2 regions of the Photobacterium makurazakiensis genome follow, and region 1 is predicted to be linked to the other one. Evidence: riboswitches for the same ligand, from Rfam matches in the RefSeq annotation. Region 1 holds a riboswitch; the other holds the start of a gene.
The links. A riboswitch is a leader RNA that binds a small molecule or an ion and turns the genes downstream of it on or off. The one in region 1 is predicted to bind thiamine pyrophosphate.

Region 1 (4,533 bases):
TATTGGCTTCAAAACACGCCTTGTTCACAGCATGACGAGTCGGTAAGTTATCCGAGCAATCAAGCACCACATCAGCTAACGAAATTTCCATTGCCAAACGTTGATCAGCCAACCGCGCTTTTACAGGACGAACTCGAATGTAGGGATTCAATGATCGAGCTTGCTCTGCCGCCATATCAGCCTTACTTCTTCCTTGGTGTTCATCGCGATAAATCACTTGTCGCTGAAGGTTAGAACTATCCACCTCATCATCATCAGCAATAACGAGATTACCAACACCAGCGCCAGCAAGGTAAAGAACAGCAGCAGATCCTAAACCACCCGCCCCAACTAATAGAACCTGTGCCTTGTTTAGTTGCTCTTGCCCCTTCTCCCCAATTTCAGGCAACATGATTTGGCGGTTATAACGCAGAAATTCCTGATCAGTTAGCATATCAAGCAACCTTAATGTGATACTGGACGAAGCAGTATTTGATTAAAAGCATCCACCGCAACCTGCGGATCTTCAGCCTGAGTCACGGCACGTACTACCGCCACGCTACTAACACCGGTTTGCCAGACATTTTCTGCCCGAGATAAATCAATACCACCGATAGCCACAGTCGGAAAAGTGTCACCAATTAACTTCTGGTATAGCGCTAAACGGCTCAGTCCTTGTGGCTTAGATGGCATGTCTTTAGTCGTCGTTGGGTAAATATGACCTAAGGCGATATAGCTTGGGGCAAATTCAATGGCTCGAAGGATTTCGTAATAGCCATGGGTGGATAAACCAAGGCGCAAACCAGCTTGCTGGATTGCAGCCAGATCAGCGGTTTCCAAGTCCTCCTGCCCCAAGTGCACCCCATAAGCCTGATGCTCAATGGCGAGTTGCCAATAGTCATTAACAAATACCTGCGCCTGATGTGCATTACCTGCTGCAATAATTCTTTCTACCTGCGCAGGCAATGACGGCTCTGAAGGATCTTTTATCCGTAGCTGAGTGGTTTTCACTCCCAGCTCTAGCACTTTCTCTACCCACTCAGCGGTATCGACAACCGGATACAAGGCCAATTTCTGCGGATCTGTTTTCGCAAATGAGGTAACAGGCACCTCTGTGCTTACCCAACCAAGTGCATCCACCTCGGGGTGGTTAGCCGTTAAAGGACGAGGAAACAACTCACGTCCCATTGGCCAAGCCGCACTAGCATGGCTTCGGGCATATGCTCGCGCTAATGTAACCGCATCTTCTAATGGGTAATCTAATGCTAAAGCAGTTAGCAACATCGCACGTTGCGGCTCACTCGCACCAGCATCGTGGCAGTACACTGCCCGCGCCTCACCATTGTGATGCCAAATATCCACACAGCCACGCTCTGTGGGCAAGCTACAGATGATCAGCTTAGGCTGAGCAGCAACCGCTTGTTGCAGCTCAGACACACTCGGGTAAGGCGTAACCCATTGGTCACGCACTGTATACCCATCACTCGTTAGGCATTGCTCATTAAAAGCAATGCCTAATGGTCGCTGATCAACATGCATGTCTACCACTGCCGACTCACTACTTCCCACACGAACGGGTTCGCCTAACTGATATTGTTCAGCCACCGCCAATAGAGGCTCAATATGCATTAATAGCGGGGTCAGGTGATCGGGTAAACACAAAGTGCTCATTAGTTTTCCTCTTGCATAGGATGGTAGAGTTCACTGCCTCTCGAGCGGAATTCATCCGATTTCTGCTGCATCCCCTCTAGCGGATCGTCCAGTAGCTGAATAGCCAAGTCACCGTCTTGTTCAAGGCCATGAGCATATTCGCGAACTTCCTGTGAGATTTTCATCGAGCAGAATTTAGGGCCACACATAGAACAAAAATGCGCAACTTTTCCAGATTCTTGAGGTAGTGTCTCGTCGTGATAGGCCCTTGCTGTAACAGGGTCTAAAGCTAGGTTAAATTGATCTTCCCAGCGGAATTCAAAGCGCGCTTTTGAAAGCGCATTATCTCGGACTTGGGCGCCGGGGTGGCCTTTCGCCAAATCTGCCGCATGTGCACACAGTTTGTAGGTGATCAGTCCTACTTTTACATCATCTTTATTCGGTAAGCCTAAGTGCTCTTTCGGCGTGACATAGCAGAGCATGGCACAGCCATACCAACCAATCATCGCAGCACCAATACCAGAAGTAATGTGATCATAACCTGGTGCGATATCAGTGGTGAGTGGGCCAAGCGTATAAAAAGGGGCTTCATGGCAGTGCTTTAGTTGCTCTTCCATATTTTCTTTGATCATATGCATAGGCACATGACCAGGACCTTCAATCATCACCTGTACATCGTATTCCCATGCAACCTTCGTTAACTCACCCAGTGTACGAAGCTCACTGAACTGCGCTTCATCGTTGGCATCAGCAACTGAGCCAGGGCGCAAACCGTCCCCTAAAGATAGGGCGATATCGTATTGGGCACATATTTCGCAGATCTCACGAAAATGCTGGTACAAAAAGCTTTCTTGGTGATGCGCCAGACACCACTTCGCCATAATCGAGCCGCCACGGGAGACAATGCCAGTTACCCGTTTAGCCGTCATTGGTACATAACGAAGTAGTACACCGGCATGAATGGTGAAGTAATCAACGCCTTGCTCAGCTTGCTCGAGTAAGGTGTCCCTGAAAACCTCCCAATTGAGGTTTTCAGCAATACCGTTCACTTTCTCGAGCGCTTGGTACATAGGTACTGTACCAATCGGTACCGGACTGTTACGGATGATCCACTCACGGGTCTCGTGAATATTGCGTCCCGTCGATAGATCCATCACCGTGTCGCCACCCCAGCGGGTTGACCACACTAATTTTTCAACCTCTTCTTCAATCGAAGAGCTCACCGATGAGTTACCAATGTTGGCATTTACTTTCACCAGAAAGTTACGCCCGATAATCATGGGTTCTGACTCGGGGTGATTGATGTTCGATGGAATAATGGCACGCCCTTCTGCGACTTCTTGACGTACAAAATCTGGGGTAATATCTCGGGGTAAATTAGCACCAAGGGGCATGCCAGGATGTTGCTGGTTCAGTACTTCGTCACGGTATTTCGCTCGTCCCATATTTTCACGGATCGCGATAAATTCCATTTCAGGAGTAATGACCCCTTTTCGAGCATAATGAAGCTGAGTAACATTGGAGCCAGTAACAGCACGACGTACACGAGAACGCTCACCAAAACGTAATTCATCCAGTGTATCGTCAGCTAGCCGCTCTTTTGAATAAGCGGAGCTAAGATCATCCAATAGCTCAGTATCACCTCGTTCGGCTATCCAGCTTTCACGTAATTTAGGTAAACCACTGTAGATATCTATTTGATGTTCAGGATCAGTATAATAACCAGAGGTGTCATAGACTCGGACTGGTTCATTCGGCTCAAAAGCAGGCTCATCTTTTGTTCCACCGACCAAACTATCGGCTAGCGTAATTTCACGCATAGGCACCCGAATATCATTTCGGCTACCTGTAACATAAACCTTTTGAGAGTTAGGGTACGGTTGGGCAGTTAGTGACTCTATAAATTGTTTAGCTTCCAGTCTCGCTTGTTTGCGATTCGTCATAGCAATTTCCTATCATTCCATAGTAGGGAAGTTGCTTGGCGGATTGGTGCTTAAACAAGAGGCTACATGTAGGAATGTAGCATCATCTGGAACTGCAGCTGCGAATACAGCATTATCAGAAGATTTTCTCTTGTTCCCTTCGCAGGTATTAGCCTGATCAGGTTCTACGGATCCCGCAATGCGGTCTCAGCCAATTGGCACTCCGACAAGTTGAAAGGTCAGTATATGTAATCGATTAATACCCGGCAAGTGAACGAAACATAAAACTGATACTTTGTTAACAAAAATCGCATTTATTTTGACAGCCTTGATGATAAGGCTAAGCACTATTTATATTTTTTTACTAAGCTTTTCAGCAAAGATGAGTGCGTCTCACGGAGTTCACCAAGTTTATGAGTGATCTTAGGAGCCCCGTCTAAATCAAATAGCTTCGGTACCGCAACGCGCTGTGATGAATAGATACCCGTATGGCCGCTGAAGTAATAAGCCGTATAACAAGCAATCGCAAAATACAGCATATGATCAGCTCCAAACAGCTCAACCCCCATGATAGTACATGCAAGCGGTGTATTGGTTGCGGCGGCAAATACCGCGAGAAAGCCTAAAGCGGCGAACAGATCAACTGGTGCCCCCAATACCCACGCTAATGTATTACCTAGCGTAGCCCCCACAAAGAACAATGGTGTGACTTCTCCACCTTTAAAGCCAGCAGCCAGCGTCACTGCAGTGAGTATTAACTTCAGCAACCAGCTATACCACTCAGCCCCACCGTCCTGAAAGGCGCTGAGTATGCTGACACCACCCTCACGGCTTGAATACACACCAAGGCCAATATAATCATAATTGCCAATAAGCTGTACTGATGCAATCACGATGCATCCCCCAACAACAACAATTAGGTATGGATTCTTCAATGTTGCTTTGAATATGTCTTTAAAGGCATGGGTTAACTCACCAAACA
Region 2 (4,533 bases), on a different contig from region 1:
GCTGTCCATTGATACGCCTTCAGAACGAAGCATTGTACCGATGGTTGCATCTTCACTTCCGCCAATGGCGACGCCAATATTCTTACCTTCTAAATCTTTTAGGCTCTTGATGCCAGACTTATTCAGTACTGTTAGTGCGTTTAAAGGCCCTGCAATAAGTGTTGCTGAACGAACAACAGGTAATTTTGCTGCGGTACTCGAAATGAGCGTACTTTGGTAAGAAACAGCCAAATCGATTTTGCCAGCAGCTACCAGTTTGTCTGGCACACTTGGGTCGGCTGGTTCTTGAATTTCAATCTCTAACCCTTGATCGGCAAATAAACCGTTCTGTTGGGCAATAATGATTGGGCCATGGTTTGGATTCACAAACCAGTCGAGCATTAGCGTTACTTTTTCAGCAGCGACGTTAAATGAGGCAACGGTTAAACCGAGTGCGGTAATAACGCGAATTATTGGGGTCTTCATTCACTATTCCTTTTGATTAAGCAATGTTGTGTTTTTATTTACTGTTTTTGTCATGTTATTTGTCTTGCCACGGTATGGCCTTTCTTAGTATTAAATCAGCAGCAAAATACAAACTGATAGAAAAGAAAGCCAAAATGAATAATGCGGCAAACATTTCGTCAACAAACATGCGCGCGTTAGCTTGTAACATCAGATAACCCAAGCCTTCACTCGAGCCAACCCACTCACCAACAACGGCACCGATAGGGGCGACGACGACAGCAACGCGAATACCGGAAGCTAAAGCAGGTAAAGCGGCTGGTAAGCGTATACGCCATAATAATTGCCAGCGTGTGGCACCCATGGTTTTGGCTAAATCTAGGTAGCCAGTAGGAGTGTTACGTAAACCGTCGTAGCAACACGTTGTGACGGGGAAAAATATGATCATTGCTGCCATGACAATTTTTGACGCCATGCCATACCCTAGCCATAGCATGAGTATTGGGGCAATAGCAAAGACAGGTATTGCTTGACTGGTAATCAATATGGGTAGCAGCCAGCGGCGAAGCGGAGCAAAGAGCAACATCTGTAAGGCAAAAAACAATCCTAAAAAGAGACCCAAGAATAAACCTAAGATAACTTCAGTACCGGTTACTAATGTGTGTTGCCAAAGGATATCAAACCGCTCAACCAGTTTCGTTAATACGGCAACAGGGCCGGGTAATATAAAAGGGGGTAATTCAAAAAGAATAACGATGGCATGCCATAAACCAAAAATCACACATACGCTCACCGTAATGCGTAAAAGGTGCTGAGACCAATGGTTAACTTCCTTTAAACCTGTATTTGCCGTGTGTTGCTGCTGCGTTAACAAAGGAGATGCTACCGTTGAATCATCTTGGATATTCTGTGTTGATTGATTACCCATAATCACGCTCCAATTGGTTGATAATCGTCTGCTGGTGGCTAGCGAGTTCAGCGGTAAACTGGCGTGGAGGTAACGAGCTTGGAACACCTAATGGTACGAGTGAGGCAGGGCTTCCAGACATAATATGGATATTATGACCAAGACGGAGAGCTTCTTGTGGATCATGAGTGATTAATAAAACAGTTCTGTCTTGCAGTAACTCAGCAGAGAGCGTTTGCAGCTTATAGCGTGTTACAGCATCAAGGGCTGAAAATGGTTCATCCATTAACACCAGTGGCTTATCTTGCATAAGTGTACGTGCAAGTGCTACACGCTGACGCATACCGCCAGAGAGTTGATCCGGGGTCGCTTTTGCGTAATCTTTTAGCCCTACAGCGTCAAGTAATGCTGTTGCGCGAGACATATCTGCGGGATGTTTGTTCCCAAAGCGGGTACTTAAGCAAACATTGTCAATAACGTTGAGCCATGGCAAAAGTAAATCTTGTTGTGCCATGTAAGCCACATTACCTAATAAGGGAGTGTTATTAGATGTCTTGAGTTCACCTTGCCATTCCACTTTATCCTCAAGCAACCCAGCAAGGTGACGAAGTAAGGTTGTTTTACCACACCCACTTTTTCCAAGTAGGCAAGTCCATTTACCAGCAGGCAGCTCTAAGCTGAGTGCAGAAAATAATGGCTCGGCAGCATCTTTATAACGGAGGGTTGCCTTTTTTAAGGCAACACCGATATTGCTAGCGAGTCCTGTTGTATTGATTACAGGTTCAGGCATCGTCATCACTGTTTTATTTATTCAGGCTTGAAATGACCAGCAAAGAAATGGTGAACAGGGCCGTGGCCTGAACCGATTTCTAGCTCGTCAGCGTGTGTGATCGCTTGCGTAATGTATGATTTAGCATGTTTCACTGAATCAACCAGCGAGTATTCTTGGGCAAGGAATGATGCGGTAGCTGCTGAAAGAGTACAGCCTGTACCGTGTGTATTACGTGTATTAATACGTAGCGTAGACATTCGAATAACATCGTTGCTTAGGATGAGTAGGTCAGTACTATTTTCATCTTGTTCCAGATGACCACCTTTCAGTAACGTTGATTTAGCCCCGAGACTACGCAGTCCGTCAATCATTGCAGACATGTCTTGCTCTGTTTCTGGAAGCGTAGTGCCAAGTAAAGCAGCGGCTTCAGGCAGGTTCGGTGTTATAACATCGGCAAGTGGAAGCAACTCTGTTTTGAGGGTTTCTATTGCTTCTTGCTCGAGCAGAAGATCACCACTCGTTGCGACCATGACGGGGTCGATAACAAGGTGCTTTGGCTGATATTGGCGAAGTTTACTGGCAACTGCACGTATAATATTTGCATCGCTTAACATGCCGATTTTGACTGATTTAACGTCGAGATCAGAAAAAACTGCATCAAGCTGCTGTTCTACAAAAGTGGGGTCAATACCGAAGATGCCGGTGACGCCTTGGGTGTTTTGTGCTGTTAAAGCAGTAATAACAGAGCAGGCATAGCCACCTGTTGCTGAAATCGCTTTAATGTCAGCTTGAATACCGGCACCACCACCGCTGTCAGAGCCAGCAATAGTCAATGTGATTGGTGTTTTTGATGGTTTGGCGTTGCCCATAACTACCCCTAAATGAATAAAGCGGAGGGTAGCAGGTGTCAATATTGGACTCTGAATACAGAGTAGTGATGAGACACGTGTGCTAGTTCCCTACGCCATTGCTAAATGGATCAGGTTCAACGGGTCCCACAACGTGGTCTCAGCCTAAGCTCCCCGACTAACGAAACATTAATTAATTGATATAACGCGTTATTGTAACCACGTTTAGAAACAATGAGCAAATAAGATTAACATTATTGTCTGCCAGGTAGCGTATTTAGCTATAGGTAGAATAAAAAGTGGGCAGCATAAATGCCGCCCATTTTCCCACGTTAGCCAAATTTCAAATATCGGAAGGGTAAATGTTAGATGGCTAAGGCTAATTACATTTTTTTACAGTAAGCTGCGATAATAACCATGTTAGTACCTGCCGCTTTACCTGTTACATGCAGTGGGTTGTCAGTTAAACGGATACCACGAACCGCTGTACCTTGTTTAACAACAAGGCTTGAGCCTTTAACAGGAAGATCTTTGATGATAGTAACGTTATCACCAGATTGTAGGGCTGTACCGTTAACATCTAGCGTTTTAATTGCATCAAGCTCGGCAAGAGCAATACCTTTTTCAGCCCACTCAACCATATCTTCTTCCATGTACATCATATCTAGAAGATCTTGAGCCCATGTTTCAGCTGAAAGGCGCTTAAGCATACGGTAAGCCATAACTTGAACTGCAGGTTCTTGGCTCCACATGCTGTCGTTTAGGCAACGCCAGTGGTTTTGATCCAATGTTTCTGCATCTTCGATTTCTGTACGGCAAGTACCACATACCATTACACAACTACCAGCGGTTGTATCAGGAGAGGCTGGTACTTCATAAACGCTTAGGTTGTCAGCAGATGCACAAAGTTCACATTTCTCGCCAGAACGCTGTTTAACAATATTTTCAATACTCATAAGGGTGTCCGTAGATGTGTAATGGTGGGTGTATACCATACAGGTAACTGTTCTGTTTATTATTATGACAGCAAATAAATAGAAGGGAAGGAATCACGGTTAAGATCACAGGAAATTGCAAAATAAAGGGTAAAAAACGAACGGGTGAATTAATCAATGTTAAAAATGTGACTTTTTAGTATGGGGGTTGCATTGTTTTGTGGCTAAACTGTAAGTGTTTGACTCTAAAGTAATGGTTATTAATAGGGACGGTTATGAAAAAAGGAATTATTTTACTGACAGTGTTAGCGCTCTTGGGTTGCGATGAAGATGATGTGAAAAATACTCTGACAGGAAAAGCTGAAGTATTTGCTGTAGTTAGCGCTGAAGTTGAAAGTGTCGATGGATACCGAAGTGTTGAAGACCTAGAAAATGACTATGGCATAACTTTGCCCGATGAGTTTCCAGGAGGGACTGAAACCGCTCTCGACAGTAAACTAAATGCTTTGGGAGTTAGCTTCGATGATACCAGCTGTGGTGTCATCGATACCTCTGGTGATGTGTGTTTCAGTGATGGTGGAAACAGTGTCTGTGTTCCTGATGAAATAGAAAATATCGGTCTGAAAC

Region 2: another riboswitch for thiamine pyrophosphate. It lies ahead of thiD (bifunctional hydroxymethylpyrimidine kinase/phosphomethylpyrimidine kinase); the one in region 1 lies ahead of thiC (phosphomethylpyrimidine synthase ThiC).

Annotation. Positions count from the first base shown of each region.
Region 1 is NZ_JAKJSJ010000013.1:2,079-6,611, reverse strand. Features, by position in the region: gene L4D09_RS05545 (HesA/MoeB/ThiF family protein) at 1-433, opposite strand, end outside; gene L4D09_RS05540 (thiamine phosphate synthase) at 445-1,650, opposite strand; gene thiC (phosphomethylpyrimidine synthase ThiC) at 1,650-3,572, opposite strand; TPP riboswitch at 3,690-3,787, opposite strand; gene L4D09_RS05530 (voltage-gated chloride channel family protein) at 3,899-4,533, opposite strand, start outside.
Region 2 is NZ_JAKJSJ010000034.1:43,566-48,098, forward strand. Features, by position in the region: gene L4D09_RS16045 (ABC transporter substrate-binding protein) at 1-465, opposite strand, end outside; partial or broken gene L4D09_RS16050 (ABC transporter permease) at 521-1,234, opposite strand; gene L4D09_RS16055 (ABC transporter ATP-binding protein) at 1,365-2,141, opposite strand; gene thiD (bifunctional hydroxymethylpyrimidine kinase/phosphomethylpyrimidine kinase) at 2,159-2,992, opposite strand; TPP riboswitch at 3,063-3,158, opposite strand; gene L4D09_RS16065 (PhnA domain-containing protein) at 3,355-3,927, opposite strand; gene L4D09_RS16070 (hypothetical protein) at 4,182-4,533, shown strand, end outside.